2 regions of the Kitasatospora sp. NPDC085879 genome follow, and region 1 is predicted to be linked to the other one. Evidence: predicted binding sites of a transcription regulator. Region 1 holds the regulator's gene; the other holds the start of a gene.
The links. The regulator HrcA, encoded in region 1, represses chaperone genes, less so after heat shock. The targets are predictions, from matches to a motif close to TTNGCACTCNGNNNNNCNGAGTGCNAA.

Region 1 (14,250 bases):
CGCGAACCACCCGGCACGGGTGGCCCGTTCAGGACCAGCGGCCGGTCCGGCCGAGCAGCAGGGCACCCGCCGCCACCCCGGCCGTGGAGGTGCGCAGCACCGACGGGCCGAGCCGGTACGGGGCCGCGCCGGCCTCGGCGAACGCGGCCAGCTCCTCCGGCGAGACGCCGCCCTCGGGGCCGACCACCAGCACGATGTCGCCGGTCTCCGGCAGCGGGGCGGCGGCGAGCGGCACGGCACCGTCCTCGTGCAGCACGGCGGCGAGGGACGCGGCGGCGAGCACCGGCGCGAGCTGACGGGTGGTCACGAGCTCCCGCACCTCGGGGAAGCGGAGCCGGCGCGACTGCTTGCCCGCCTCCCGGGCGGTGGCCCGCCACTTGGCGAGCGCCTTGGCCCCGCGGTCGCCCTTCCACTGCGTGATGCAGCGGGAGGCCGCCCACGGGATCACCACGTCGACGCCGACCTCGGTCATGGTCTCCACCGCGAGTTCGCCGCGGTCGCCCTTCGGCAGCGCCTGGACGACGACGATCCGCGGGCCCGGCTCCGGTTCCTCGCGGACGGTGTCCACGGTGACGTCCAGCGCGTCCTTGCCGTGCACGGCGGCGACCGTGCCGTCGACCCCCAGGCCGAGCCCGTCGGCCAGCGTGACCGCCTCGCCGACCTCCAGCCGCTTCACCGCGACGGCGTGCCGCCCCTCCGGCCCGTCCAGCCGCACCACCGCACCCGGCACGACCCCGGCCAGCACCGCACTCTCGACGACGAACACCGGCGCAGTCATGAAGGGCTTTCCTTACAGGTAGGTGAACGACCAGGGGCGCGTGGGGGCACCCCACGCGCCTGATGGTCCGCGACTGGCCTCAGCGCCCGTTGAAGGCGTCCTTGAGGCGGGAGAAGAGGCCCTGCTGGCCCGGTGCGAACTGGCCGGACGGACGCTCCTCGCCGCGCAGCACGGCGAGCCGCCGCAGCAGGTCCTCCTGCTCGGGGTCGAGCTTGACCGGCGTCTGCACCTCGACATGCACTATCAGGTCGCCCCGGCCGCCGCCCCGCAGGTGCGTGATGCCGCGGCCATGCAGCGGGATGGACTGTCCGGACTGGGTGCCGGGCCGGATGTCGACCTCCTCCAGCCCGTCCAGGGTCTGCAGCGGCACCTGGGTGCCGAGTGCGGCGGCGGTCATCGGGATGGTGACCGTGCAGTGCAGGTCGTCGCCGCGGCGCTGGAAGACCGCGTGGCTGGTCTCGGCGATCTCGACGTACAGGTCGCCGGCCGGGCCGCCGCCGGGGCCGACCTCGCCCTCGCCGGCCAGCTGGATGCGGGTGCCGTTGTCGACACCGGCGGGGATCTTGACGGTGAGGTTGCGGCGGGCGCGGACGCGGCCGTCGCCGGCGCACTCCGGGCAGGGGGTGGGCACGACGGTGCCGAAGCCCTGGCACTGCGGGCAGGGGCGGGAGGTCATGACCTGGCCCAGGAAGGACCGGGTGACCTGGGAGACCTCGCCCTTGCCGCGGCACATGTCACAGGTCTGCGCGGAGGTGCCGGGTGCGGCGCCCTCGCCGGAGCAGGTGGTGCAGGTGACGGCGGTGTCGACCTGGAGTTCCTTGGTGGTGCCGAAGGCGGCCTCCTCCAGGGTGATCTCCAGGCGGATCATGGCGTCCTGGCCGCGGCGGGTCCGCGAGCGCGGGCCGCGCTGGCCGCCGGCGGCGCCGAAGAAGGCGTCCATGATGTCGGAGAAGCCGAAGCCCGCGGCGCCGAAGCCGCCCGCACCCGCGCCGCCGCCGTTCGGCGAGAGCGGGTCGCCGCCGAGGTCGTAGACCTGCCGCTTGGCGGGGTCGGAGAGCACCTCGTAGGCGGCGTTGATCTCCTTGAACCGCTCCTGGGTCTTCGGGTCCGGGTTGACGTCCGGGTGCAGTTCGCGCGCGAGGCGCCGGAACGCCTTCTTGATCTCGTCCTGCCCCGCATCCCGTCGGACGCCGAGTACCGCGTAGTAGTCCGTGGCCACCAAATGCTCCGCTTGTTCCGCTTCTGGAAGTGTGCTTGCGTCCGACCGGCTGCGCTGCTGGCGCAGCGCGCTGTTACGACTCGGCCAGGATCTGACCCACGTACCGTGCCACCGCTCGCACCGCCCCCATTGTGCCCGGGTAATCCATCCGGGTCGGACCGATCACACCCAGCTTTGCCACGCTCTGGTCGCCCGAACCGTAACCGACGGAGACGACGGACGTGGAATTGAGGCCCTCGTAGTCGTTTTCGCGCCCGATCCGGACCGTCATCCCGGACTCCGCGGTCTCACCCAGCAGGCGCAGCAGCACGACCTGTTCCTCCAGTGCCTCCAGCACCGGCTGGATGGTCAGCGGGAAGTCGTGGCCGAAGCGGGTCAGGTTGGCCGTACCGGCCAGCATGATGCGCTCCTCGTTCTGCTCGGCGAGGGTCTCGAAGAGGGTGGCGAGCACGGTGGAGACGGTGGGCCGGTCGCCCTGCTCGAAGGCGCTCGGCAGGTCCTCCAGCACCACGGGGACGTCGGGCAGCCGGCGGCCGGCGGCCATGCTGTTGAGCTTGGCGCGCAGGTCGGCCAGGACGGTCTCGCCGACCGTGCCGGGGCAGTCGACGATGCGCTGCTCCACCCGTCCGGTGTTGGTGATCAGGACGAGCATCACCTTCGTGGGTGCCAGCGCGACGAGTTCGACGTGCCGCACGGTGGAGCGGGTCAGCGAGGGGTACTGCACCACGGCGACCTGCCGGGTGAGCTGGGCGAGCAGCCGGACGGTGCGGGCCACGACGTCGTCGAGGTCGACGGCGCCCTCCAGGAAGTGCCGGATCGCACGGCGCTCGGGGGCGGTCATCGGCTTGACCTCGGCGAGCCGGTCGACGAACAGCCGGTAGCCCTTGTCGGTGGGGATCCGGCCGGCGCTGGTGTGCGGCTGGTGGATGAAGCCGTCCTCCTCCAGCGCGGCCATGTCGTTGCGGACCGTCGCCGGGGAGACGCCGAGGTTGTGCCGCTCGACGAGGGCCTTGGAGCCGACCGGCTCCTCGGTGCCCACGTAGTCCTGGACGATCGCGCGCAGCACGGCGAGCCGGCGCTCGTCGAGCGGGCGGACGCCGGCACGCGTGTCGATGAGACGCTCGTCCCTGCGCTCGTTGACCACGGGGCACGCACCTCCGTCTTCGCCCGTTGGACCTGGTGACCGATTCGTTCCTTGGCACTCTGGAAGGCAGAGTGCCAGAACCGTACCTGCCAGTGTAAGGCCCACCCCCGACGGCAGGAACGGGCCTCCCACGTGATCCTCGACCGATCTCCGGGCCGCGGGCGGTGCCCCGTGCGTCGGCGAGTGGCAGCATCGAAAGCGAGCGAGCTACCGAAGGAGCAGCGATGTCGTCGACACGGCAGCACTCCCGCTTCGCACCGGACCGCGGCCTGACCGGCCGGATGGTCACGACGATGTTCCTGATCGGCCTGGTCTACGTGGGGTTCACCGGGCTGCTGATCGTCCTGCTGCGCGGCGCCTGGCCGCTGATCCTGCTGGTGTCGGGCGGGCTGTTCGTCGCGCAGTTCTGGTTCAGTGACAAGATCACCGAGAAGGCGATGGGCGCCCGTCCGGCATCGCCGGAGGAGTACCCGCAGCTGCACGGCACGATCGACCGGCTGTGCGCGCTGGCCGACATGCCGAAGCCACGGGTGGCGGTGGCGCGGAACGACATGCCGAACGCCTTCGCCACCGGCCGCAAGCCGGAGAAGGCCGTGGTGTGCGTGACCACCGGACTGCTGCGCCGGCTGGAGCCGGAGGAGCTGGAGGGCGTCCTGGCGCACGAGCTGTCGCACGTCGCGCACCGGGACGTGGCGGTCATGACGGTGGCTGGCTTCCTCGGCGTGCTGGCCGGCGTGATGACCCGGATCGCCCTGTACGGCGGGTTCCTGGGCAACAACCGCAACAGCAGCGACCCGAACACGGCGATCGCACTGGTGATCGTGCCGCTGGTCAGCATGGTGGTGTACGCGCTGAGCTTCCTGCTCACCCGGATGCTGTCGCGCTACCGGGAGCTGGCGGCGGACCGCTCGGCGGCCCAGCTGACCGGCCGGCCGAGCGCGCTGGCCTCGGCGCTGACCAAGGTGACGGGGCAGATCTCCGCCATCCCGACCGAGGACCTGCGCAAGGCGCAGCCGTACAACGCCTTCTACTTCGCGCCGGCGCTGAACGCGCGGGAGGCCGCGAGCCAGCTCCTCTCCACCCACCCCTCGCTGGAGAAGCGGCTGGAGCAGCTGGCGCGGATCTCCGCCGAGCTCGGCCGCTGACCGGCCGGGAGAGGACCGCACATGGGATTCCTGGACGCGCTGCTGGGCCGGAGCAAGCCGGTGAAGCCGGATCTGGACCAGCTGTTCGGCATTCCGTCGGCCGCGCTGACGCTTCAGGCGGCGGCCGGGTTCTTGCCGACGGGGCTGGGCTCGGTCTGCTTCGCCGCGGTCGAGGGCGGGGCCTTCGAGGAGGTCAAGCAGCAGGTCCGGGCGCTGCTGGACGCGGACACCGACCGCGGCGGCGTCCCAGTGGAGGCGTCCCGGGACGACTACGGCTACTCCTGGCTGCTCGCCCGGCACACCCCCGAGGAGCTGCCGGACCTGGTGAACGACCTGCACGCGGTCAACAGCGAGCTGGAGGCGAACGGCTTCGGCCCGCAGCTGCTCTGCTCGCTGGTCGGCTTCAAGGACACCGAGGGGCGCTCGCTGGCGCTGGTCTACCTCTACAAGCGGGGCACCTTCTATCCGTTCGCGCCGATGCCGGGCGGCGGCGAGAAGCGGAACAGCCCGCTGGAGCTCCAGGTGAAGGCGATGCTCGGGGACGACCTGCGGCTGGAGTCGGACCTGTCGCGGTGGTTCCCGGTCTGGGGTGCGCCCGGGCTGTAGGGCGTGCGGGCTGCGCGGGGGCGCGGGCGGGGGTTCGGCACGCCGTACGCCGGACGGGCGATGACCGGGTGTCGGGCTCGTAGACTCCCGTCCATGCGCAGCAGGCAGTACGGCCCCGATCTGACCCCGCCGTGGAAGCGGCAGCAGCCGGCCCCCGAGGTGCCGGCCGAGCGGGACCTCGTGGTGGAGGAGGCGGCGACCGGCTTCTGCGGGGCGGTGGTGCGCTGTGAGAAGACCGCGGAGGGGCCGACCGTCACCCTGGAGGACCGGTTCGGCAAGCACCGGGTGTTCCCGCTGGTGCCGCGCGGCTTCCTGCTGGAGGGGCGGGTGGTGACGCTGGTCCGTCCCGCGGCGGCGGCCCCCGCCGCCGGGCCGCGGCTGACCGCCTCCGGCTCGGTCGCGGTGCCGGGCGCCCGGGCCCGGGTGGCCCGGGAGTCGCGGATCTACGTGGAGGGGCGGCACGACGCGGAGCTCGTCGAGCGGGTCTGGGGCGACGACCTGCGGGTCGAGGGCGTGGTCGTGGAGTACCTGGAGGGCGTGGACGACCTGCCGGCCGTCGTCGCGGAGTTCGCGCCGGGCCCGGGGCGCCGGCTCGGGGTGCTGGTCGACCACCTGCTGCCGGGCACCAAGGAGCACCGGATCGCGGAGCGGGTCTCCGGCGACTCGGTGCTGGTGGTGGGCCACCCGTACATCGACGTGTGGCAGGCGGTGAAGCCGGCCTCGGTGGGCATCGCGGCGTGGCCCGAGGTGCCGCGCGGCGAGGTCTGGAAGGAGGGCGTCTGCCGCCGGCTGGGCTGGCCGGTGGACCCGCCCTCGGCCTGGCGCCGCATCCTCGGCTCGGTGCGCTCCTACCGGGACGTCGACCCGGCCCTGCTGGGCCGGGTCGAGGAGCTGATCGACTTCGTGACGGCGGTCGACTGACCCCGGGGCTCAGTCCACCAGGTCGCGGACGACCGCGTCGGCCAGGAGGCGTCCGCGCAGGGTGAGGGCGGCGCGGCCGTCGGCGTGCGCGGCGGGGTCGAGCAGGCCCTCCTCCAGGGCGCGCAGTGCGGCCTTGCGGCCGTCCTCGGTGAGCAGGTCGAGCGGGCAGCCGTCGACCAGCCGGAGCTCCAGCAGGATGCGCTCGACCCGGCGGTCCTCCGCGGCGAGCACCTCCCGGCCGAGCGCCGGGGTGCGGCCCTCGGCGAGGGCCTGCGCGTAGGCGGCGGGGTGCTTGGCGTTCCACCAGCGGACGCCGCCGACGTGGCTGTGTGCGCCCGGGCCGGCGCCCCACCAGTCGGCGCCCGTCCAGTAGAGCTCGTTGTGGCGGCAGCGCGCCTCGGGCGTGGTGGCCCAGTTCGAGACCTCGTACCAGGCGTAGCCGGCCGCGGAGAGGGCGTCGTCGGCGATGAGGTAGCGGTCGGCGTGCACGTCGTCGTCGATCATCGGGAGTTCGCCGCGGCGGACGCGGGCGGCGAGCCGGGTGCCCTCCTCGACGATCAGGGAGTAGGCGGAGACGTGGTCGGGGCGGGCGCCGATCGCGGCGTCGAGGGAGGCCCGCCAGTCGTCGTCGGACTCGCCGGGGGTGCCGTAGATCAGGTCGAGGTTGACGTGCTCGAAGCCGGCCTCGCGGGCCTCGGCGACGCAGGCCTCGGGGCGGCCGGGGGTGTGGTGGCGGTCGAGGATCTGCAGCACGTGCCGGCGGGCGCTCTGCATGCCGAAGGAGATCCGGTTGTAGCCGCCCTCGCGGAGCTCGGCCAGGTAGGCGGGGCCGACGGACTCCGGGTTGGCCTCGGTGGTGACCTCCGCGTCGGGCGCGAGGCCGAACTCCTCGCGCAGTGCGGCGAGCATCCGCACCAGGTCGCGGGCGGGCAGCAGGGTGGGGGTGCCGCCGCCGAGGAAGACGGTCCGTACGGGCAGGTCGGTGTCGCCGAGGACCTTCCGGGCGAGCCGGATCTCGGCGATCACGTTGTCGGCGTAGGTCTCCTGCGAGGCGACCGCGCCCGAGGAGCGCAGCTCGGTGGCGGTGTAGGTGTTGAAGTCGCAGTAGCCGCAGCGGCTGGCGCAGTACGGCACGTGCAGGTAGAAGCCGAACGGCCGGGTGCCGAGCCCGGTCAGGGCGGGCGCGGGCAGCGAGCCGTCGGACGGCACCGGTTCGCCGTTGGGGAGTGCGGAGGGCATACCCCCCATTGTCCCGTATCGCATGTGGCATCGTCCCGTACGGCTCGGGTTGCCCCGGAGCCGTACGGGACTGCGGGCGTCAGGCCTCGTTGGAGCCGGCGTACATCTCGGTGATGGCGTCGGCGTACTCGCGCTCGACCACCGGCCGCTTGATCTTGAGGCTCGGGGTCAGCTCGCCGTGCTCGATGTCGAGGTCGCGCGGCAGCAGGGTGAACTTCTTGATCGTCTGCCAGCGCTGCAGCTCGCCGTTGAGGCGCTGGACGAAGCCCCCGATGAGCTCGTTGGTCTCCGGGGCGGCGACCACCTCGGCGTACGACTTGCCGGCCAGGCCGTGCTCGGCCGCCCACGGCATGAGGACGGTCTCGTCGAGGCCGATCAGCGCGGTGCAGAAGTTGCGCTGGTTTCCGATCACCAGGATGTTGCTGACGAACGGGCAGATGGCCTTGAACTTGCCCTCGACCTCGCTGGGGGCGACGTACTTGCCGCCGGAGGTCTTGAACATGTCCTTCTTGCGGTCGGTGATCCGCAGGTAGCCGTCCTGGTCGAGCTCGCCGATGTCGCCGGTGTGGAACCAGCCGTCCGGCTCCAGCACCTCGGCGGTCTGCTCCGGCATCTCGTGGTAGCCGCGCATGATGCCGGGGCCGCGGAGCAGGATCTCGCCGTCCTCGGCGATCCGGACCTCGGTGCCGGGCAGCGGCAGGCCGACCGTGCCGACCCGCGTCGCGCCGTCCCGGTTGACGGTGGAGCCGGCCGAGGTCTCCGTCAGGCCGTAGCCCTCCAGGATCGGCACGCCGGCACCCATGAAGAAGAAGCCGATCTCGGGGGCGAGCGCGGCGCTGCCGGAGACCGAGCCGCGCATCCGGCCGCCGAACGCGGCGCGGATCTTGGCGTACACCAGCTTGTCGGCGAGCTTGTGCTGCAGGGCCAGGCCGAGCGGCGCGGTGGCCTTCCCGGTGGCGATCTGGTTCGCCTGGGTGGTGCGGGCGTAGTCGCGGGCGACCTTGGCGGCCCACAGGAAGATCTTGTACTTGGCGCCGCCCTCGGCCCGGGCCCTGCCGGCGATGCCGTTGTAGACCTTCTCGAAGATGCGCGGGGCGGAGGCCATCAGGGTCGGCCTGATCGCGGGCAGGTTGTGGATGATGCGGTCCACCCGCCCGTCCACCGCCATCACGTGGCCGGTGGCGATCTGGCCGGAGATCAGCGTCTTGCCGAAGACGTGCGACAGCGGCAGCCACATGAACTGGACGTCGTCCGCGCGCAGCAGACCGCTCTGCTCCTGGGCCAGGCCCTCGTACGCCCAGCAGTCGTGCACCAGGCGCACGCCCTTGGGGCGGCCGGTGGTGCCGGAGGTGTAGATGAGGGTGGCGAGCTGCTCGGGCTCCAGCGCGTCGACCGCCTTGTCGACGGCGTCGGGGTGGTCGACGAGGTACGCGGCACCGCGCTCCTCCAGCTCCGCCAGGGTGAGCACGGTGAGGCCCGCGGTCTCCGGCTGCCCGGCGGGGGCGTCGAAGAGGACCACCGTCTCCAGGGCGGGCAGCTGGGCCCGCTGCTCCACCACCTTGGCGAGCTGCTTCTCGTTCTCGGCGAACATCGCCCGACTGGCGGAGTTGGCGAGGATGAATGCCGTTTCATCCGCATTGGTACTGGGGTACACCGTGGTGGTGGCAGCACCGGCGCACATGTTCCCGAGGTCGGCGATGATCCACTCGACCCGGGTGGTCGAGGAGACCGCCACGCGGTCCTCGGACTCGATACCGAGCGACATCAGGCCGGCGGCGACCGCTCTGACCCGCTCCGCGGTCTGCGCCCAGGTCAGCGAGCGCCACTGCTCGGCCCCGGGCGCGCCGTCGGCGGCATGCTCGTCGACCGGCACGGGGTACCGGTAGGCCTCACCGTCGGGCGTGGCCTTTACCCTGCTGAGGAAAAGATGGGCCACGGAGGGCGGACGCCGCTCGATCATGGACTGCACGGAACTCAACGAGGACCTCCGGGGGGCGGGTGGCCGAGGGTGAGGGACGGGCGGCCGTGGGGGCGGCCGGGCCCGGCCCGCCTTGTTAACCAGCAAGTAACAAGAACCAGGCAGCAGCCTAGGGCGTGCGCGGCCGTTCCGTAAGGGGGTCAGGGCAGCTGGCACGCCGTCGGACCTGCAGTGCAGACGGGATCCGCCCCCGCGACAGGGCGGTCCTAGCACGAAATACCCAGTTGCGAGTAGACCTAAATGAGGATGCGCGCATCCGCGTCGAGGACGAGAGTGTCACGGTGCTGATCAGACTGTTGCGGGCCCACCTCGGGCCCTACCGCCAAACGATCCTGCTGCTGGTCCTGCTCCAGCTCGTCTCCACCATCGGTGCCCTCTACCTGCCCACGCTGAACGCCGACATCATCGATCAGGGCGTGATCAAGGGCGACACCGGCTACATCCTGCAGATCGGCGGCGTGATGATCGCCGTCTCGCTCGCCCAGGCGGTCTGCTCCGTCTGCGCCGTCTTCCTCGGCGCCCGGACGGCCATGGCGGTCGGCCGCGACATCCGCGCCACCGTCTTCGACCGGGTGCAGAGCTTCTCCTCGCGCGAGCTCGGCCAGTTCGGCGCCCCCTCGCTGATCACCCGCACCACCAACGACGTCCAGCAGGTCCAGATGCTGGTGCTGATGGCGTTCACCCTCATGGTGGCCGCGCCGATCATGTGCGTCGGCGGCATCGTCATGGCGCTCAACCAGGACGTCCCGCTCTCGGCCCTGCTGCTCGCCGTCGTCCCGCTGCTCGGCATCGTCGTCGTCCTGCTCGTCCGCCGGCTGCGCCCGCAGTTCCGCGGGATGCAGGTGCGCATCGACGGCGTCAACCGGATCCTGCGCGAGCAGATCACCGGCATCCGGGTCATCCGGGCCTTCGTCAAGGACGGCCACGAGCAGGACCGCTTCGCCGGCGCCAACCAGGACCTCGCCGACGTCTCGCTGCGGGTCGGCCGCCTGATGGCCTTCATGTTCCCCACCGTGATGTCCGTGGTGAACATCTCCAGCGTCGCGGTGCTCTGGTTCGGCGCCCACCGGATCGACAGCGGCAGCATGCAGATCGGCGCCCTGACCGCCTTCCTCTCCTACCTCATGCAGATCCTCATGAGCGTCATGATGGCCACCTTCATGTTCATGATGGTGCCGCGCGCCGAGGTCTGCGCCGAGCGCATCCAGGAGGTCCTGACCACCGAGCCGACCATCGCGGCCCCCGCCTCCCCGGTCACCGAGCTCGACGGCCGCGGCCGGCTGGAACTGCGCGACGTCGAGTTCCGCTACCCCGGCGCCGAGGCCCCGGTGCTGCGCGGCATCGACATCCTCGCCCGGCCCGGCCAGACCACCGCGATCATCGGCTCCACCGGCTCCGGCAAGTCGACCCTGCTCGGCCTCGTCCCCCGGCTCTTCGACGCCACCGGCGGCCAGGTCCTGGTCAACGGCGTGGACGTGCGCGAGATCGACCCGACCCGGCTCTCCGAGGCCATCGGCGTCGTCCCGCAGAAGCCCTACCTCTTCACCGGAACCGTCGCCTCCAACCTCCGCTACGGCCGCCCCGAGGCAAGCGACGAGGAACTGTGGCAGGCCCTGGCGACCGCCCAGGCCAAGGAGTTCGTCGAGAAGTTCCCGGAGGGCCTGGACGCCCCGATCGCCCAGGGCGGCTCCAACGTCTCCGGCGGCCAGCGCCAGCGCCTCGCGATCGCCCGGGCCCTGGTCCGCAGGCCGGAGATCTACCTCTTCGACGACTCCTTCTCGGCCCTCGACTACGCCACCGACGCCAAGCTGCGTCGGGCCCTGGCCACCGAGACCGCCGACGCCACCGTCGTCATCGTCGCCCAGCGGGTCTCCACCATCCGCGACGCCGACCGGATCATCGTGCTCGACGAGGGCGCCGTCGTCGGCAGCGGCACCCACCAGGAACTGATGGCCGACAACCCGACCTACCGGGAGATCGTCCTCTCCCAGCTCACCGAACAGGAGGCGGCGTGACCACCCCCGGCCAGAAGCCCCAGCGCAGCGCCTCGCAGGAGGCCGCCGCCCGCCGCGGCCCGGCCGGCCCCGGCCGGTTCATGGGCGGCCAGGGCGCCGAGAAGTCCATGGACTTCAAGGGCTCCGGCCGGCGGATGCTCGGCATGTTCCGCCCCGAGCGACGGCTGCTGTACGGCGTGCTCGCCCTCGGCGCCGTCAGCATCGGCTGCGCGGTCGCCGGCCCGTACGTCCTCGGCCATGCCACCGACCTGATCTTCGCCGGTGTGGTCGGCTCCCAGACCCAGGCCGGCATGTCCGAGCAGCAGGTGCTGCAGCAGCTGCGCCACGACGGCAAGGGCGGCGTCGCCGACGTACTCTCCACCGTGCCGTTCACCCCCGGCCAGGGCATGGACTTCGACGCCATCGGCACCGTGCTGCTCTGGGTGCTGGCGATCTACCTGGTCTCCGCCGTCTTCGGCATCGTCCAGGGCCGGCTCGCCACCACCGCCATCCAGCGGATCGTCTACCGGCTGCGCCAGGACGTCGAGTCGAAGATCGCCCGGCTGCCGCTCAGCTACTTCGACCGGCAGCCCCGCGGCGAGGTGCTCAGCCGGGTCACCAACGACATCGACAACATCGGCCAGTCCATGCAGCAGACCACGGGCCAGGTGGTGAACTCCCTGCTCACCATCGTCGGCGTGCTGGCGATGATGTTCTGGATCTCCCCGCTGCTCGCGGTGATCGCGCTGATCTCCGTCCCGCTGTCGGTGGTCGTCGCCGCGCGGGTCGGCAAGCGGGCCCAGCCGCAGTTCGTCGCCCAGTGGCGGACGACCGGCGCGCTCAACGCCCACATCGAGGAGATGTACACCGGGCACACCCTGGTGAAGACCTTCGGCCGCCAGAAGGAGGCCGCGGAGATCTTCCGCCGGGAGAACGAGGCGCTGTACGACTCCAGCTACCGGGCCCAGTTCATCTCCGGCATCATCCAGCCGGCGATGATGCTGATCGGCAACCTCAACTACGTGCTGGTCGCGGTCGTCGGCGGCCTGCGGGTGGCTAGTGGCGCGCTCTCCATCGGCGACGTGCAGGCCTTCATCCAGTACTCCCGGCAGTTCAGCCAGCCGCTCACCCAGGTCGCCTCGATGTCGAACCTGGTGCAGTCCGGCGTGGCCTCCGCCGAGCGGGTCTTCGAACTGCTCGACGCCCCCGAGCAGACCCCGGAGCCGGCCATGCCGGAGCGCCCCGCCGAGCTGGCCGGCCGGGTCGCCTTCGAGGACGTCGCGTTCCGCTACGAGCCGGAGAAGCCGCTCATCGACAGCCTGTCGCTGAAGGTCGAGCCCGGCCAGACGGTCGCCATCGTCGGCCCCACCGGCGCCGGCAAGACCACCCTGGTCAACCTGCTGATGCGGTTCTACGAGGTCAGCGGTGGCCGGATCACCCTGGACGGGGTCGACATCGCCGCGATGTCCCGCGAGGAGCTGCGCGCGGGCATCGGCATGGTGCTCCAGGACACCTGGCTGTTCGGCGGCAGCATCGCCGACAACATCGCGTACGGCGCCGACGGCGCCACCCGCGAGCAAGTCGTCGAGGCCGCGAAGGCCGCCCACGTCGACCGCTTCGTACGGACCCTGCCGGACGGCTACGACACCGTCATCGACGACGAGGGCACCGGCGTCAGCACGGGCGAGAAGCAGCTGATCACCATCGCCCGGGCCTTCCTCGCCCAGCCGTCCATCCTGGTCCTGGACGAGGCGACCAGCTCGGTCGACACCCGCACCGAGGTGCTCATCCAGAAGGCGATGGCGCGGCTGCGCACCGGCCGCACCAGCTTCGTGATCGCGCACCGGCTCTCCACCATCCGGGACGCCGACGTGATCCTCGTGATGGAGAACGGCTCGATCGTGGAGCAGGGCTCGCACGACCAGCTGATCGAGGCGGAGGGCGCCTACGCGCGGCTCTACCAGGCGCAGTTCGCCGAGGCGGTGGCCGAGGTCGACTGACCGGCTGCCGCGACGGTCCGACCGTTGTCGGGGGAGGTCCGGGACTTCCGGGCCTCCCCCGACGCATGTCCGGCCGCTGTCCCCGTGCGGCGCGCGGCGCGCGGCGTCCGCGGGCTCGGGAGGTGTACGGCCGCACCGCACGGGTGGCCGCACCGGGGAGGCAGCCGCACCGCCCGGGCGGCCGCACCGGGCGGGGAAGATCGCGCTAGCGTGGCGGGGTGACCGACACCGATACGGCGCTCGCCGACCCGTTCGAGACCTACCGGCGCTACCTGGGCGCCGTCGCCTACCGTCTGCTCGGCTCGGTGGCCGACGCCGAGGACGTACTGCAGGAGGCGTGGCTGCGCTGGCAGGCCGCCGACCGCGCCGTGGTGGCCGAGCCCCGTGCGTTCCTCACCACCGTGGTCACCCGGCTCTGCTACGACCAGCTCGGTTCGGCCCGGGTGCGGCGCGAGGAGTACTACGGCGAGTGGCTGCCCGAGCCGGTGGTCTCCGACGAGGCCTCCCCCGCCGACCTCGCGGAACTCGGCGAGTCGGTGTCGATGGCGGTGCTCACCGTGATGGAACAGCTGAGCCCGGCCGAGCGCGCCGCCTTCGTGCTGCACGACGTCTTCGCGGTCGGCTTCGACGAGATCGCGGCCACCCTGGAGCGCAGCCCGGAGGCCGCCCGGCAGCTCGCCTCGCGGGCCCGCCGGCGGGTGAAGGAGGGCACCCGGCGGGGCACCGTCGACCCGGCCGAGCACCGGCAGGCGGTGAGCGCCTTCGCGGCGGCGACCGCCGGCGGCGACCTCCAGGCCCTGCTGGCGGTGCTCGACCCGGACGTCGTCTGGCACTCGGACGGCGGCGGCGTGGTCAGCGCCGGGGTCCGGCCGATCGTCGGCGCCGACCGGGTCTCCCGGCTGGTGGTCGGCCTGGTCACGAAGTTCGTCTCCCCCGAGTCCTCGTTCGCCTTCGCCCTGGTCAACGGCGAGCTCGGCCTGGTGGTGTACTCCTCGCCCGGCGTGGTGGGCGGCGTGATCGCCTTCACCATCGCCGACGGCCGGATCGCCGAGGCCTACGTGGTGGTCAACCCGGAGAAGCTCTCCCACCTGAAGTGACCCACCGCTGAAGTGGCCCACCGCTTCGGAGAACGGCGGAGGCCGCCACCCGGTGACCCGGGTGGCGGCCTCCGCCGTCCGCGGTGCCGACGCCGCTACTTCTTTTCCTTCGGGGCTTCCGCGTCGGTG
Region 2 (14,250 bases), on a different contig from region 1:
GACGCTGCCGTACCAGATCGCCGTCCAGTCGCCCTGCTGGTCCGCGACCACGTAGCTGGTGCCGGCGACGGCCTTGGCCTTCCAGCTGGCGGCCTGGGTCGTGCCGCCGCCGATCAGCGGCGCGCTGTCGCTCGGCGAGGTCCGCAGGTAGACGAAGTTCTCCGGGCGGGCCGAGGTGTTGTCCACCGGGGGCATGTTGGTGGAGTCGAAGGCCGGGGCGATGGTGACCTTGCCGCCGACCAGGATCGGACCGCCGGTGCTGGCCCGGACGGGCGCGCCGACCAGGTCCATGTAGTGGTTCCAGTCCCAGAACGTGCCCGGGTCCCAGTGCATGCCGGCGATGTCCTGCTGGCGCGGGCCGGGCACGTCGTCGTGGCCGATGATGTGCTGCCGGTCCAGCGGCACGCCGAAGCGGTCCGCCAGGTAGCGGGTCAGCGAGGCCGAGGACTGGTACAGCTGCTCCGAGTACCAGGTCGCGTTGTTCGCCGGGAAGGCGTAGCCCTCGTGCTCGATGCCGATGCTGTGCATGTTGAGCGTCTTGTTGCCGGCGTGCCACGCGACGTTCTTGGTGTTCACCAGCTGCGTGACGTGGCCGTCCGAGGACCGCACGATGTAGTGCGCGCTGGCCTGCGTGGTCGGCTTCTGGAAGGTCGCGATCGAGCCCGCGAAGCCGCCCTCGGTGTCGTGGATGACGATGTAGTCGATCCGCTGGCCGTCGGCCGGGCGGTTCGCGACCGTGTAGTTGCCGAAGGACGTCGGGTCCGAGGCGTTGGTGAGCGCGTACGCCGCGGGCTGGAAGTCGCAGCCGAGACCGGCCGGGCACTCCACCGGGCCGGGCGCGTCCGCGGTGAGCGCACCCGAGGCGGGCAGGCCGGACGCCTGAACACCGCTGTACGACGCCAGGGTGGTGCGGGAGCCGGTGGTGGCGCCACGGGAGGCGGTGCCCCCGCCCGCCGTGCCGGAGCCCGGCGTCGCCGTGGCCTTGCCGGTGGACTTGCCCGTGGACTTGCCCGGCTTGGCGGGCTTGCCGGCCGGGCGCTTGGCCACCGGCGGAGCGACCGGAACGGACGTCTGCCCGTCGGCCGAGCTGAGCCGCAGCGCGGCCGAGTCGCCCGCGGTCACGGCCGGGGCCGGGGCCAGGGTGACCAGCTGGCCGTCCGAAGTGAGCCGGGAGGCGCCGACCTTGACGGTGCCGAGCACCCGGTCGGCGAAGTCGTCGCCGCCCTGCCCGGCCGGGGACTCGCTGAAGCGGGAGACCGCCGTGAACCAGGCCGCCGGGTCGCTCGACAGCGGCCGGCCGGCGTCCTTCTGGTACTTCACCAGCAGAGCGGCCGCGCCGCGGATGCTCTGCAGCGGATCCGTCTTCAGCTTGTCCGCCGGCTTGTCGATGAGCTTCGCCGCGCGGTCCAGGGTGTGCAGCGCCGGGGTGTCCTCGACCTGGACCGGCGGCGCGTCCTTGCGCACCGGGGCGTCGTCGCCCCGACCGTCCACCTCGGGACCGGGACCGGCGTCGATCGCCTTGGCCACCGCCGCCGGGTCGACCTGCGTCAGGCCCATCACGCTGAAGTTGCCCGTGGTGCTCGGCTCGCCGTGGTGCGACTCCCAGCGGGTCTGCTGGTACGAGAGCGCCAGCAGGACGCTCGCCGGCACCTTGAACTCGGCGGCCGCGTCGGCGAACTGGCGCTGCAGGACATCGGCGCCCGCGGTCGCCGCGGCCGGCGTCGTACCGGCCCCGGCCAGCAGGGCGAGGCCGGTGGCGGAGGCGGCCACCGCGGCGGTGATCGCCAGCGGTATCCGCAGCCGGTGCTTGCGTCTGTGCGCGGCGCCGCCGCTCTCGCGCTCGGCTCTGTGTGTGGCAGTCAACGGAGTCTGCGGACCTTCCCGTGCCCGTACCGGTCATGGGGGGACCGGAACCCATCTGGAGCCCGCCGCGCGGGCACTCGGCGGCATTCCGCCGGTGCGCCGTCACACGGAGAGCGACGCGAAGCTAGCACCCGGTGGGACGTTCACCATCCACCGGGGTCCGTCCTGTTCCAACGGACCGGCGGGACGCGGCGCAACGGTCGGCCACCCGGTGGGGCGAACCCCGCTGCGCCGAACAGGCAGCGGCGGCACGCCGACGGGCGGGCCGTCAGCTCTCGACCCGGCCCGTCCTCACGCTCGGCGCCTCACCGCTCGTCGCCTCAGCGGCGGTGCTTGCCGTTGCCGTTGGCGGCGGCCGGCTCCGGGTACGGGATGCGGAGCTTGCGGGCGAACGGCGCCACGGCCGAGCCCGCGCCGAGCGGACGCGCCAGCACGAACAACGAGACCAGAACGGCCAGCGAACCCGCCGCCAGGCCCACGACGCTGCTCAGCATGCCGCCGCCGGTGGCGTCGGTGATCCGGCCCGCCAGCCACACCGCGGCCGCGGCGCCCGGCAGGCAGGCTGCCGTGACGGCCAGGTGCAGCGCGATCACCGAGCCGCCGTCGAGACCGCTGCGCGGCTTGCCGCCGCGGCGCAGGCCCAGCACCATCGTCGCGTCCGGAGCGGCCGGGGCCGTGACGGCGGCGGCCGGCACGGGCTTGCGCAGCCGGCGGCCCAGCGCCCAGCCGGTCAGGCCGACACCGACCAGGCAGGCGATGCTCTGCGCACCGGCCATGCCGATGATGATCCAGCGCGGGCCCAGCAGCCAGTACGCCATCGCGGACAGCCCGGAGTTCACCGAGGTCGACACCACCGTCAGCCAGAACGGGGTCTTGGCGTCGCCCATCGCGTAGAAGCCGCGGGAGAGGGCGTACTGGGCGCAGAAGGCCGGCAGACCGATCGCGAAGGCGATCAGCGCCTGGGCGATCACCCAGGAGTCCGCCGCGGTGACCTTGCCGTGCCCGTAGGCGATGTCGGCGATCTGCGGCGCGAGCGCGACGAACAGCACGGTCGCCGTGACGATCATCGCGGCCGAGGAGCGCAGCATGCCCGCCAGGTCCGAACCGATCTTCGTCAGCTCGCCCCGGGTCGCGGCCCTGGACATGCCCGGCAGCAGCGCCGTCACCAGCGAGATGGTGATGACGCCCTGCGGAACGACGAACAGCTGATAGGCGTTGGTGTACGCGAAGTTGCCGAGGCCCATCTCCAGGCCCTCCTTCGCCGCGCGGACACCGGCGCCCGTGCTCAGCCGGCTGATCACGGCGAAGGACAGCTGGGTGACCACGACGAGCAGCAGCGCCCAGCTCGCGGCCCGGATCGGCTTGGTCAGGCCGGCACCGCGCCAGTCGAACCGGGGCCGGAAGCGGAAGCCCGAGGAGCGCAGCGAGGGCAGCAGGCCGACGGCCTGGACGACGATGCCGAGCGTGCTGCCGAGGCCCAGCAGCATCGTCTGGCCCGAGGTCATCTGCTCGGCCTTGTCCGCGCCGTTGCCGACCACGATGTAGAGGCCGAAGACGGCGATCGCCACCACGTTGTTCAGCACCGGCGTCCACATCATCGCGCCGAAGCGGTCGCGCGAGTTGAGCACCTGGCCGAGCAGGGTGAAGACGCCGTAGAAGAGGATCTGCGGCAGGCAGTACCGGGCGAAGGCGATCGTCAGGTCGCGCTGCGCACCGTCGAAGTTCGAGTAGAGGTCGACGATCCAGGGGGCCAGCAGCCACGCGCCGACCGTCAGCACGACCAGGATCGTGCCGCAGAGCGTGAGCAGCCGGTCGGTGTAGGCGACGCCGCCGTCCTTGTGCGTCTGGGCGGCGTGCACCAGCTCCGGGACGAAGACGGAGGCCAGCACGCCGCCCATGAGCATCATGTAGACGACGTTGGGCAGCGAGTTGGCGACGTTGAAGGAGTCGCCGAGGCCGGCGGCACCGAGCGCGGCGACGATCATCGCGCTGCGGACGAAGCCGAGGGCACGCGAGGAGAGCGTGCCGAGAGCCATGATCAGCCCGCTGCGGCCGACCGAGGCCGCGGGCGCGGCCGGGGCCTCGCCCTGGCGCTGCGCGGGCACGGTGGCGGGCGCCTGCGGCGGCGTACCGGGCTGGGCGGGGATGCCGGGCTGCGGGACCGCGCCGGGGTGCCCGGCCTGCGCCGGGTCGCCGGTGCGTCCGGCCTCCGGCGGCTGCGCCGGGATCTTGCGCAGGGCCATGGTCGGCGGGTCCGGGTGCGCGTACGAGTCGGGGGACTCACCCGTGGTGTTCATGGTCATCGGACCCCCGTCACTCGGTGCCTGGGCGGTGGGGCTGTGGGGCCTCCGCACAGGTGCACCCAACCGGAGCAGTCTGCCAAACCGCGGCACTCCCTGGGGAGGCCGGTGTCCCGGGCGACAGCCCTGCGTCCACGGAGGATATCGGGGGCCGGAAGGGCGCTGTGGCGCGAAGGGTTATGGATTGCGGGCTTATGTCCGGTTATGTCGGCGCCAGCTGCAATCCGTTCGGAGTGATCGACCGTCATCGATGTCCCCTCGCCGTGGGGGCGGCGCCCGACCGTGTGAGCTTTCTCACTGCATGTCGGCGGCGTCGGTGGTGGACACGCGCCTCGTCCGCCACCGCGGGGCGGCGCCGGGAGCGGACCGGCCGTCGCCGTCCTCCGGGTCGTCGTCCCCACCCCCGGTGTCCGGCCCGTCCGTGCCGGAGCCGCCCCGGCGGCCCCGGCGGCGGTCGGCCGGGCCGCCCTCGCCGCGGTCGCCGTCACTGTCGCGGTCGCGCTCGTCGTCGCCGTCACCGTCGAGCCCGTCGTCGTCGCGGCCCGGCGGTGGTGTGCCTCGGGCGAGGACGCGCTGCACGCGCGGCCTGGTCCGGCGGTCCACCCGGCGGAAGTCCCGGGCGAGGGCGCCGGGCCGCCACAGCTCCACGACGACCGTCACCCAGCCGAGCAGGGCGGCGGCGGCGAGCCACCCGCCCAGGACGTCGCTCGGCCAGTGCACCCCCACGGCGATCCGGCTCCAGCCGACCGCCAGGACGGCGACCCCCGCCGCGCACCCCGCCCAGATCCGGCCGGCCCGCCCGGCCAGCGGCCAGACCAGGGCCACCAGGGCGGCGCAGGTGATCCCCGAGGCCATCGCGTGCCCGGAGGGGAAGGCCGGGCCGTCGGCGTGCGCGACCGGGTCGGCGAAGTGCGGGCGGGCCCGGCCGACGGCGTCCGCGAGGCCGATCGCCAGTGCCCAGCCGAGGGCGGCCTGGACGGCGGCCCAGGAGGCGAGCGTGCGGGCCCTGATCGCCCACAGCCAGACCGCGGCACCGAGTAGCAGTGCACGCATGGTGGCCGTGCCGGTGATGTCGCCGAGCGTCTGCATCGACGCCGTCCACGCCGTGTGGCGGCGGGCATAGCCGTGCAGGGAGTCGATCCAGTGCTCGTCGAACCGGATCAGCGGGCCCCAGTCGCTCGCCACCAGCCCGAGCAGCGCGCCGAACAACAGCGTGCCACCGAGCGCCCACAGGGCGTGTCGGGCGACGAGCCGACGGGCGGCGGGAGCGGCGGACGGGTGCATGGCTGACACCTTCCCAGTGGCGGTGTGCGGAGCGGACCCGGCGCGATCGCGATTCGGCATCTTTTGTGCGGAGAAGGTGCGATCGGGAGGTGTCGTTCGTTGAAAGGGGTGGCGGCGTCCGCGCCCGTCGCGCGCTGTGGGCCGGTGGTGACGGAGAGCCGACCGTCGGGGTGAAATCCGGCAGGATACTGCATGAGGCGCGAAAATCTGAATGAGTTGGGAATGTTGTCCCATTTCTGTGCGTTGGATCGTTACGTGTGAGCCTCCAGGAGGCCCGCATCTGTATGAGCAGCGCAGCCCCGCGCGAGCCGCGCCGCCAGACCCGGCACTTCAGCAAGGGAGCAAGCATGGCCACTCGTGCCGTCGTTCGCGACAGGGCCGCCCGGACTCGCTCGGCCCGGCCGACCAACCTTGAGGCCGACCGCGATCTCGTCGGCATGTACCTCGACGAGATCGCCAGGACGCCGCTGCTCGATGCCGCCGAAGAGGTCCAACTCTCCCTGCGCATCGAGGCCGGTGTGTACGCCCAGCACCTGCTGGACGATGGCGCCCTGCCCGAGGGTGTGACGCGCGAGGAACTGGAGGCGATAGCCGAGGACGCGGAGCGGGCCAAGGACGTCTTCATCAGGTCCAACCTCCGGCTGGTCGTCGCGGTGGCCCGCCGCTACCCGCGCAGCGGCCTGCCCCTGCTGGACCTCATCCAGGAGGGCAACGCGGGCCTCGTCCGGGCGGTCGAGAAGTTCGACTACGCCAAGGGCTTCAAGTTCTCCACCTACGCGACGTGGTGGATCCGGCAGGCGATCACCCGGTCGATCGCCGACCAGTCGCGCACCATCCGGCTGCCCGTGCACCTGGTGGAGGAGCTCGGGCGGATCCGCCGGGTCCAGCGCGAGAAGTCCAAGGAGCTCGGCCGTGAGGCCGACCCGGCCGAGATCGCGGCCGAGCTGGACACCACGGAGGAGCGGATCAAGGACGTGCTCGACTGGGCGCGCGACCCGGTGAGCCTGAACATGTCGGTCGACGACGAGGGCGAGACCCAGTTCGGCGACCTGGTCGAGGACACCGGCGCGGTCTCGCCGGAGGACGCCGTGATGGTCATGCTCCGCCGCGAGGAGCTGGACGACCTGATCGGGCGGCTGGACGACCGGACGGCGTCGATCATCCGGTCCCGGTACGGCATGGAGGACGGCCGGGAGCGGACGCTGACCGAGGTCGGCAAGCAGCACGGGCTCACCCGCGAGCGGATCCGCCAGATCGAGAAGCACGCGCTGGCCGAGCTGAAGAAGATCGCCGACCATGCGGGCTTCGAGGCCGCCTGACCGGTCGGCGGGTACGGGCCCCGGCGGTCCACTGCGGCCCCGGTCCGGGCGGTGTCCCGGACCGGGGCCGGCGGCCGTCCGGAAGCCCCTACGCTGGGGAGCGAGAGAGCTGGAGGCAGGACGATGGACGAGCAGCAGGCCGGCGGGCGGGGCGAAGAGCCGGCCGGCGAGAACGACGCGCGGCAGGACGGGAAGCCGGCCCCGCAGGCGCCGTCCGCGGCGCGGCTGGTGTTCGGCGATCCGCTGGACCGGCAGACCGGCGACGACACCGACCTGGGCTGGGGCGAGCGCCCCGGCGGCAGCCCCGCGCGTGGGCTCGACTGGTACCTGAGCCAGCGGCCGCCGCACCACGGGGATTAGGCGCCGCCCCGAGGACATCTGCGCGGTCAGCCCCGGCTCACCAGGGTGTCGCGGATCTGGCTGAGCAGGACGACCTCCTGGGCCTCCGCCTCCAGGACCTCGTCCTGGGCGGTCTTGCGCTTCGCCATGAAGTGCAGCATCGGCAGGATGAAGACGAAGCAGACCACCGCGGCCGTGATCAGGAACTGGACGACCGCGCTGAGCACCTCGCCCCAGAGGATGTAGATCCCGGAGCGAGCGTGCACGGGCCCTTGAGGCAGTACCGGTAGGACGCCAGGTCCTTGGTGCCGAACAGGCCCACGATCGGGTTGATGACGCCTTTCACGAACGCATTGATGACGTTCGTGAAGGCCGCACCGATCACCACGGCGACCGCGAGATCGATGACGTTTCCGCGGAGCAGGAATTCCTTGAAGCCCTTCATCCCGCAACGACACCACAGTGGATCGGCGGTCCGGGAATTCGGCGCGCCGGTTCATGTGCATCACCGTGGGTCGCGCATCAGTGCAAGGGCGGTGCGGCGCCCGTGCAACGGGACGCGGCTCCCGGCTCGGTGGCCGTCGTGGAGGCCGCGGCCACCGGCGGCGGACCGGGCCGGAGCGGGCCTGCGGCCAGTGCGGTCGCGGCGGCGATGAGCCCCGCGGCGAGCACCCCCGGGCGGTGCCGTACCGCCTGCTGCAGCCGGTGGCGCCCACCGGAGCCGCGGCGGATCGGCGGGAAGTCGGGCACGCTCCGGCGGGGCGGGACGGAGCACGGCGGCGGGGGAGCGAAGTGGGTGGTCACGGTGTCGGCGGCCTCCGGTCGGCGGTCCGCGGACCCGGCCGGGCCCGCGGGCACCAGAATGCGCTGACCGTGGCACATCGGGAATTGCCCGCCGCTTTCCTGTGGATAAACCAGGGCTGTGGAAAACCCGCTTCACCCGGACGGGGGAATCGGCATCCCGCGATGCCGGAAATCACCGGAGAATGTCGGCCCGATCGTGCCGGCCCGTGGAAAGAGACCCGGCGTGGACGCGCAAAGGGCCCGGTGCCGCCGCCCCGAGAACGGAGCGGGCGGCACCGGGCCCTGCGCGATGCCCGGACTGCGATCCGACGACCGCGATGCTCAGACCGCGGTGCTCAGACCGTGATGCGAGGACTCAGCCGGCGGCCGGTGCCGACGCCGTCGAGCCGGTGGACGCGGCGGCCGGCGTCGAGGACGACGAGCCGGTGGACGAGCCCGACGACGAGTTCGACGAGCTCACCGAGCTGCTGGAGGAGGAGCGGCTGTCGGTGCGGTAGAAGCCCGAACCCTTGAACACGACGCCCACGGCCGAGAAGACCTTGCGGAGCTTTCCCTGGCAGTCGGGGCACGTGGTCAGCGCCTCGTCGGTGAACTTCTGCACCGCCTCCAGGCCGCTGCCGCACTCGGTGCACTGGTACTGGTACGTGGGCACTTGCTTCCTCCTGGCACTCTCGCCTGATGAGTGCTAACGATCGTCAATGATGCGGTATTCCGCTGGAACAGTCCAGCGATGCCGGGTGTGAGATGGGCCCGGGCTGCCGCGGCACGGGCCTCAGCGCCCGCTCCCCGCACCGACGAGCTGCCGCGGCCCGACGCCGTCGGCGCCGGGCCGGGCCGTCCCGGTGACGGGTCGGGCGGTGTCGGTGCCGTCCGCACCCGGCCGGTCGGCCGACGTGGCGACGGCCTGCGCGGCGGGCCGCGGGGCGACCAGCAGCCCGCGCAGGGCGATCAGCGCGACCAGGCCGAGCCCAGCGCCGACCACCGGCACCAGAAACCCGGCGGACGGGCCGTGCGTGTCGATGAGCTGCCCGGCGGCGGTGGAGCCGACCGCGAGGCCGAGGCCGATGGCGCCGGTCAGCCAGGTGAAGGCCTCGGTCTTGGCGCCGTCCGCGACGAGCGTCTCGACCAGGGTGTAGCCGGTGATCAGGGTGGGCGCGATCGCCAGGCCGCAGAACAGGCCGGCCACCGAGAGCGCCGTCAGGTTCGGCATCGCCCACAGGGTCGAGCAGCCGAGCACCAGCAGGGCGTAGCAGCCGAGCATCCGGGTGCGGGCCGAGCGGCGCCAGGCGATCAGGCCGTAGAGCACGCCGGCGAGCATCGAGCCGCCCGCGAAGACGCCGTAGACGGTGCCGCTGGCGCCGCCGCGGCCGACCGACTCGGCGAAGGCGGTCACCGAGACCTGCATGGCGCCGAAGACGGTGCCCACCCCGAGGAAGGCACCGGCCAGCAGCCGGACGCCGGGGGAGGACAGTGCGGACGGCCCGCGGCCGTCGGCGGTGCGCGGGTGGCGGACCGGCGCGGTGCGGCGCTGCGCGGCGAAGGCGAGGCCGCCGGCGACGGTCAGCGCGGCCTCGGCGATCAGCGCGGCGGACGGCGTGACCGTGGTGGCGATGGCGGTGGCCAGCACCGGGCCGACCACGAAGGTGAACTCGTCGGTGACCGACTCGAAGGCGAACGCGGTGTTCAGCGTGGCCGGGGAGTCCGACAGCCGGGAGACCCAGCGGGCCCGGACCATGGCGCCGATCTGCGGCACCGAGGCGCCCGCGGGGGCGGCGGCCGCGAAGAGCGCCCAGGCCGGGGCGTGGCCCAGTGCCAGGCCGATCAGCGCGGCCACCGACACGGCGTGCACGGCGACGCTGGGCAGCAGCACCGCGGCCTGGCCGTAGCGGTCGGCGAGCCGTCCGGTCTGCGGGCCGATCACGGCCTGGGCGACGGCGGAGACGGCGGCGACCGCGCCGGCGGTGCCGTACGAGCCGTGGGTGTCCAGGACGAGCAGCACGATGCCCAGGCTCAGCATGGCGTAGGGCAGCCGGGCGGCGAAGGCGGGGACCAGGAACGTCCAGGCGCCGGGGGTCCGCAGCAGTGCCGCGTACCCCACCCGGGCGGGTGCGGTGTCGGGGCCGGCGGGCGTGGGCGTGCCGGCGGACAGGGTGTCGTCGACCGTTCGGCGGGCCGTCACGGTCGGTCCTTCCTGCTGCCTGGTAGCGCGCCGGGGAACGGGTGGGCCCCGACGGCGCCGAGAGTCGTCCTCTCGCGCGTCGACCGGGGTAGATACCGGGTCCCGCCGGCTGTGGGGTGGTACGTGCGCCGGCTTCAGGCAGGGTGCTGCGGACCGCGGCCGCCGAGCGGTCGCGCCAACTCTGCATCAGGCAGAAGTTGCGTGTTTTTCTAGCTGTAGATCTTACGTATCAATCGATTATATGGCAGTTGTGCCCCGTGGGGCTGCCGATGCAAGGCAGGTCACACCCGCCGCCCTCAGCGCCCGCGCAGCCAGCCCGCCAGCTTGCCACCGTGGTCGACCGCGCGGAGCCTGCGCTCGGCGGCCTCGCCGACCTCCTCGGTGGTGACGACGAGCAGCTCGTCGCCGGCCCGCAGGATCGTGGTCCGCTCCGGCACGAAGCTGCTGCCCTCCCGGACGACCAGGGTGACCGCGGCCCCCTTGGGCAGCCGCAGCTCGCCCACCTCGACGCCGGACATCCGCGACTCCGGGGAGAGCGAGACGGAGAGCAGGTGGCCGTGCAGCTTCTCCAACGGCGCGGACTCGATGCCGAGGTCCTGGCCCAGGTCGCCCTCGCCGATCCGCAGCGCGCGGGCGACCGGCGGCAGGGTCGGCCCCTGCAGCAGGGTGAACACCACGACCAGCACGAAGACGATGTTGAAGACCTCCTGGGCCCGCGGGGCGGCCGCCACCATCGGGATGGTGGCGAGCACGATCGGCACCGCGCCGCGCAGACCGGCCCAGCTGAGCAGGGCCTGCTCCCGCCACGGCAGCCGGAAGGGCGTGAGCGAGAGCAGCACCGAGGCGGGCCGGGCGAGGAAGACCAGGACCGCGCCGCTGACCAGGGCCGGGACGATCGCCGAGCCCATCTCGCTGGGGGTGACCAGCAGGCCGAGCACCACGAACATGCCGATCTGGCCGATCCACGCGAGGCCGTCGGCGAAGCCGCGGACGGCCGGGCCGTGCGGCAGCTTGGAGTTCCCGAGGATCACCGCCGCGGTGTAGACGGCGAGGAACCCGGAGCCGTGCAGCAGCGAGGCGCCCGCGTACGCCAGCACCGTCAGCGCCATGACCGCGATCGGGTAGAGGCCGGAGGAGGGCAGGGCGACGTGCTTGACCGCCCAGGCGCCGACCCGGCCGACCGCGAAGCCGACCGCCGCGCCGACGGCGAGCTCGCCGAGGATGGTGCCGACCAGCACGTACCAGGGATCGAGCGGACCGGTGGTGGCGAAGGCGACGACCAGGATGACCACCGGGGCGTCGTTGAAGCCGGACTCGGCCTCCAGCAGGCCGGTGAGCCGGCGCGGCAGCGGCACCGTGCGCAGCACGGAGAAGACCGCGGCGGCGTCGGTGGACGAGACGATGGCGCCGAGCAGCAGCGAGGTGCGCCAGTCCAGGCCGACCAGCCAGTGCGCGCCCGCCGCGGTGACGACCACGCTGACCGCGACGCCGACGGTGGCCAGCACCGTGGCGGCCGGCATGACCGGGCGGATCGCCCGCCAGCTGGTCTTCAGGCCGCCCTCGGCGAGGATCACGACCAGGGCCGCGTAGCCGAGCACCTGGGCCAGGGCGACGTTGTCGAAGGCCAGGCCGAGGCCGTTGTGGCCGAGGGCGATGCCGATGCCGAGGTAGATGAGGAGGCTGGGCAGCCCGGAGCGGGTGGAGATGCGCACGGCGACCACCGCGACCAGGAGGATCACGGAGAACTCGAGCAGGAACGCGTTCAGGTGGTCGACGGTCACGCAGGGGCACCTCTGCGGCAGGAGGGGCTGATGAGTCGTTACTCAGTCTAACATTTTACTTGATCTTTGATCGAGGCCCCTCGGCCTTCCCTTCCGGTCATCCCTCCGGGGTATCGTCCCCTCTGATCCAACCGTGGGCGTCCCCGGTGCACGTCCGCCACCTGAGCCGACCTAATGTGGTGAGCTGTCACGGCCACCACCCCCAGTCAAGGACCCAGATGCCCCGCTCGAAGAAGTTCCGGCGCGCCCGTCTGATCGTGATCGTGCTGGCCGTGGTGCTGATCGCCGGGCTGGGCGGGGGCGGCTACTGGGCGGTCCACACCGTGCGCGCCTCCTTCCCCGAGCTGACGGGCACCGTCCGGGTCTCCGGGATGAGCGCGCCGGTCGACGTGAAGCGCGACGGCAAGGGCGTGCCCCAGCTCTACGCCGACACCTCCGAGGACCTCTTCCGCGCACAGGGCTTCGTCCAGGCGCAGGACCGGTTCTGGGAGATGGACGTCCGACGGCACATCACCTCCGGCAGGCTGTCCGAGATGTTCGGTTCCGGCCAGGTCGAGACGGACGCCTTCCTGCGCACCATGGGCTGGCACCAGGTCGCGCAGCAGGAGTACGACACCGTCCTGTCCGCCGACACCAAGAAGTACCTGCAGGCCTACGCGGACGGCGTGAACGCCTGGATCGCCGAGCACCCCGGCGGGGCCGGCGCCTCCCTCGAGTACGCCCTGCTCGGCGCCGTGAACAGCGACTACAGGCCGGAGGAGTGGACCCCGGTCGACTCCGTCGCCTGGCTCAAGGCGATGGCCTGGAACCTCTCCGGCAACCGGCAGGACGAGATCGACCGCGCGCTGCTCGCCCAGAACTTCCAGCAGACCGAGATCGACCAGCTCTACCCGGGCTACCCCTTCGAGCGGAACGGCACCATCGTCAAGACCGGCAAGCTCGCCGCCGACGGCAGCTACCGGCCCGCCGACGGCAGCACCGCGACCGGCACCACCGGGGCGGCCGGCGCCGCCACCGGCACCACCACCCAGAGCCGCGCCGCCACCCAGGCCGTGATCCAGAACGTCGCCGACCGGATGGCCGCCGTGCCGCAGCTGCTCGGCCCGCAGGGCCAGGGCATCGGCTCCAACTCCTGGGTCGTCGCCGGCAGCCACACCACCACCGGCAAGCCGCTGCTCGCCAACGACCCGCACCTCGGCCCCGGCATGCCGTCCGTCTGGTACCAGATGGGCCTGCACTGCCGCACCGTCGGCCCCAAGTGCGGCTTCGACACCGCCGGCTTCACCTTCGCCGGGATGCCCGGCGTGGTCATCGGCCACAACAAGGACATCGCCTGGGGCTTCACCAACCTCGGCGCCGACGTCACCGACCTCTACCTGGAGAAGGTCACCGGCCCGGACACCTACCTGCGCGACGGCAAGGAGGTGAAGTTCCAGACCCGCAAGGAGACCATCAAGGTCGCCGGCGGCGAGGACCGCACCATCACCGTCCGCACCACCGCCAACGGCCCGCTGATCTCCGACCAGTCCTCCGAGCAGCAGAAGGTCGGCAGCTACGCCCCGGCCGGCAACGCCGCCCCGGACCGCGCCACCGGCTACGGCGTCGCCCTCCAGTGGACGGCCCTCACCCCCGGCAAGACCATGGACGCCGTCTTCGCGCTCGACCGCGCCGCCGACTGGAAGACCTTCCAGCAGGCCGCCGCCGACTTCGCCGTCCCGGCCCAGAACCTGATCTACGCCGACACCAAGGGCAACATCGGCTACCAGACCCCGGGCGTCATCCCCGCCCGCGGCAAGGGCGACGGCCGCTACCCCGCCCCCGGCTGGGACTCCGCCTACGACTGGAAGAAGGACCCGATCCCCTTCAAGTCGCTGCCCTACAGCTACAACCCGGCCGCCGGCTACATCGTCACCGCCAACCAGGCCGTGGTCGACACCGGCTACCCGTACACCATCACCACCGACTGGGAGTACGGCACCCGCGCCAAGGAGATCACCGACCAGATCGAGGGCCGCCTGAAGAACGGCGGCAAGATCTCGCCGGACGACATGCAGGCCATGCAGCTGGACAACACCAGCGTGATGGCCAAGACCCTCGTCCCGCTGCTGCTCAAGGTGAAGATCAGCGACCCGTACGTCCGCGAGGCCCAGGACCTGCTCAAGGACTGGAACTACCACCAGGACGCCGACTCCGCGGCCGCCGCCTACTACAACGGCGTCTGGCGCGCGCTGCTCACCCTCGCCTTCGGGCAGAAGCTGCCGGCCTCGCTGCGCGCCGAGGGCGACTGCCTCCTGGTCCGTCAGAAGGCCAACGCCACGCTGCCCGACGACGCGGTCAACGGCGGCACCAAGCCGGTCACCGAGTGCGGCACCCGCAAGCCC

Region 2: AB0P35_RS17135 (FmdB family zinc ribbon protein) is a predicted target of HrcA. The motif match lies at 8,572-8,598, and genes of this name have one in related genera.

Annotation. Positions count from the first base shown of each region.
Region 1 is NZ_JBFBJZ010000015.1:56,115-70,364, forward strand. Features, by position in the region: gene AB0P35_RS14290 (16S rRNA (uracil(1498)-N(3))-methyltransferase) at 29-778, opposite strand; gene dnaJ (molecular chaperone DnaJ) at 858-1,997, opposite strand; gene hrcA (heat-inducible transcriptional repressor HrcA) at 2,071-3,111, opposite strand; gene htpX (zinc metalloprotease HtpX) at 3,366-4,286, shown strand; gene AB0P35_RS14310 (hypothetical protein) at 4,308-4,892, shown strand; gene AB0P35_RS14315 (DUF3097 domain-containing protein) at 4,986-5,813, shown strand; gene hemW (radical SAM family heme chaperone HemW) at 5,823-7,052, opposite strand; gene AB0P35_RS14325 (AMP-dependent synthetase/ligase) at 7,132-9,030, opposite strand; gene AB0P35_RS14330 (ABC transporter ATP-binding protein) at 9,312-11,045, shown strand; gene AB0P35_RS14335 (ABC transporter ATP-binding protein) at 11,126-13,024, shown strand; gene AB0P35_RS14340 (sigma-70 family RNA polymerase sigma factor) at 13,243-14,121, shown strand; gene lepA (translation elongation factor 4) at 14,217-14,250, opposite strand, start outside.
Region 2 is NZ_JBFBJZ010000019.1:107,522-121,771, reverse strand. Features, by position in the region: gene AB0P35_RS17165 (N-acetylmuramoyl-L-alanine amidase) at 1-1,863, opposite strand, end outside; gene murJ (murein biosynthesis integral membrane protein MurJ) at 2,184-4,166, opposite strand; gene AB0P35_RS17155 (phosphatase PAP2 family protein) at 4,458-5,447, opposite strand; gene AB0P35_RS17150 (sigma-70 family RNA polymerase sigma factor) at 5,795-6,766, shown strand; gene AB0P35_RS17145 (hypothetical protein) at 6,890-7,126, shown strand; partial or broken gene mscL (large conductance mechanosensitive channel protein MscL) at 7,153-7,550, opposite strand; gene AB0P35_RS17135 (FmdB family zinc ribbon protein) at 8,265-8,561, opposite strand; gene AB0P35_RS17130 (MFS transporter) at 8,682-10,058, opposite strand; gene AB0P35_RS17125 (potassium/proton antiporter) at 10,385-11,869, opposite strand; gene AB0P35_RS17120 (penicillin acylase family protein) at 12,088-14,250, shown strand, end outside.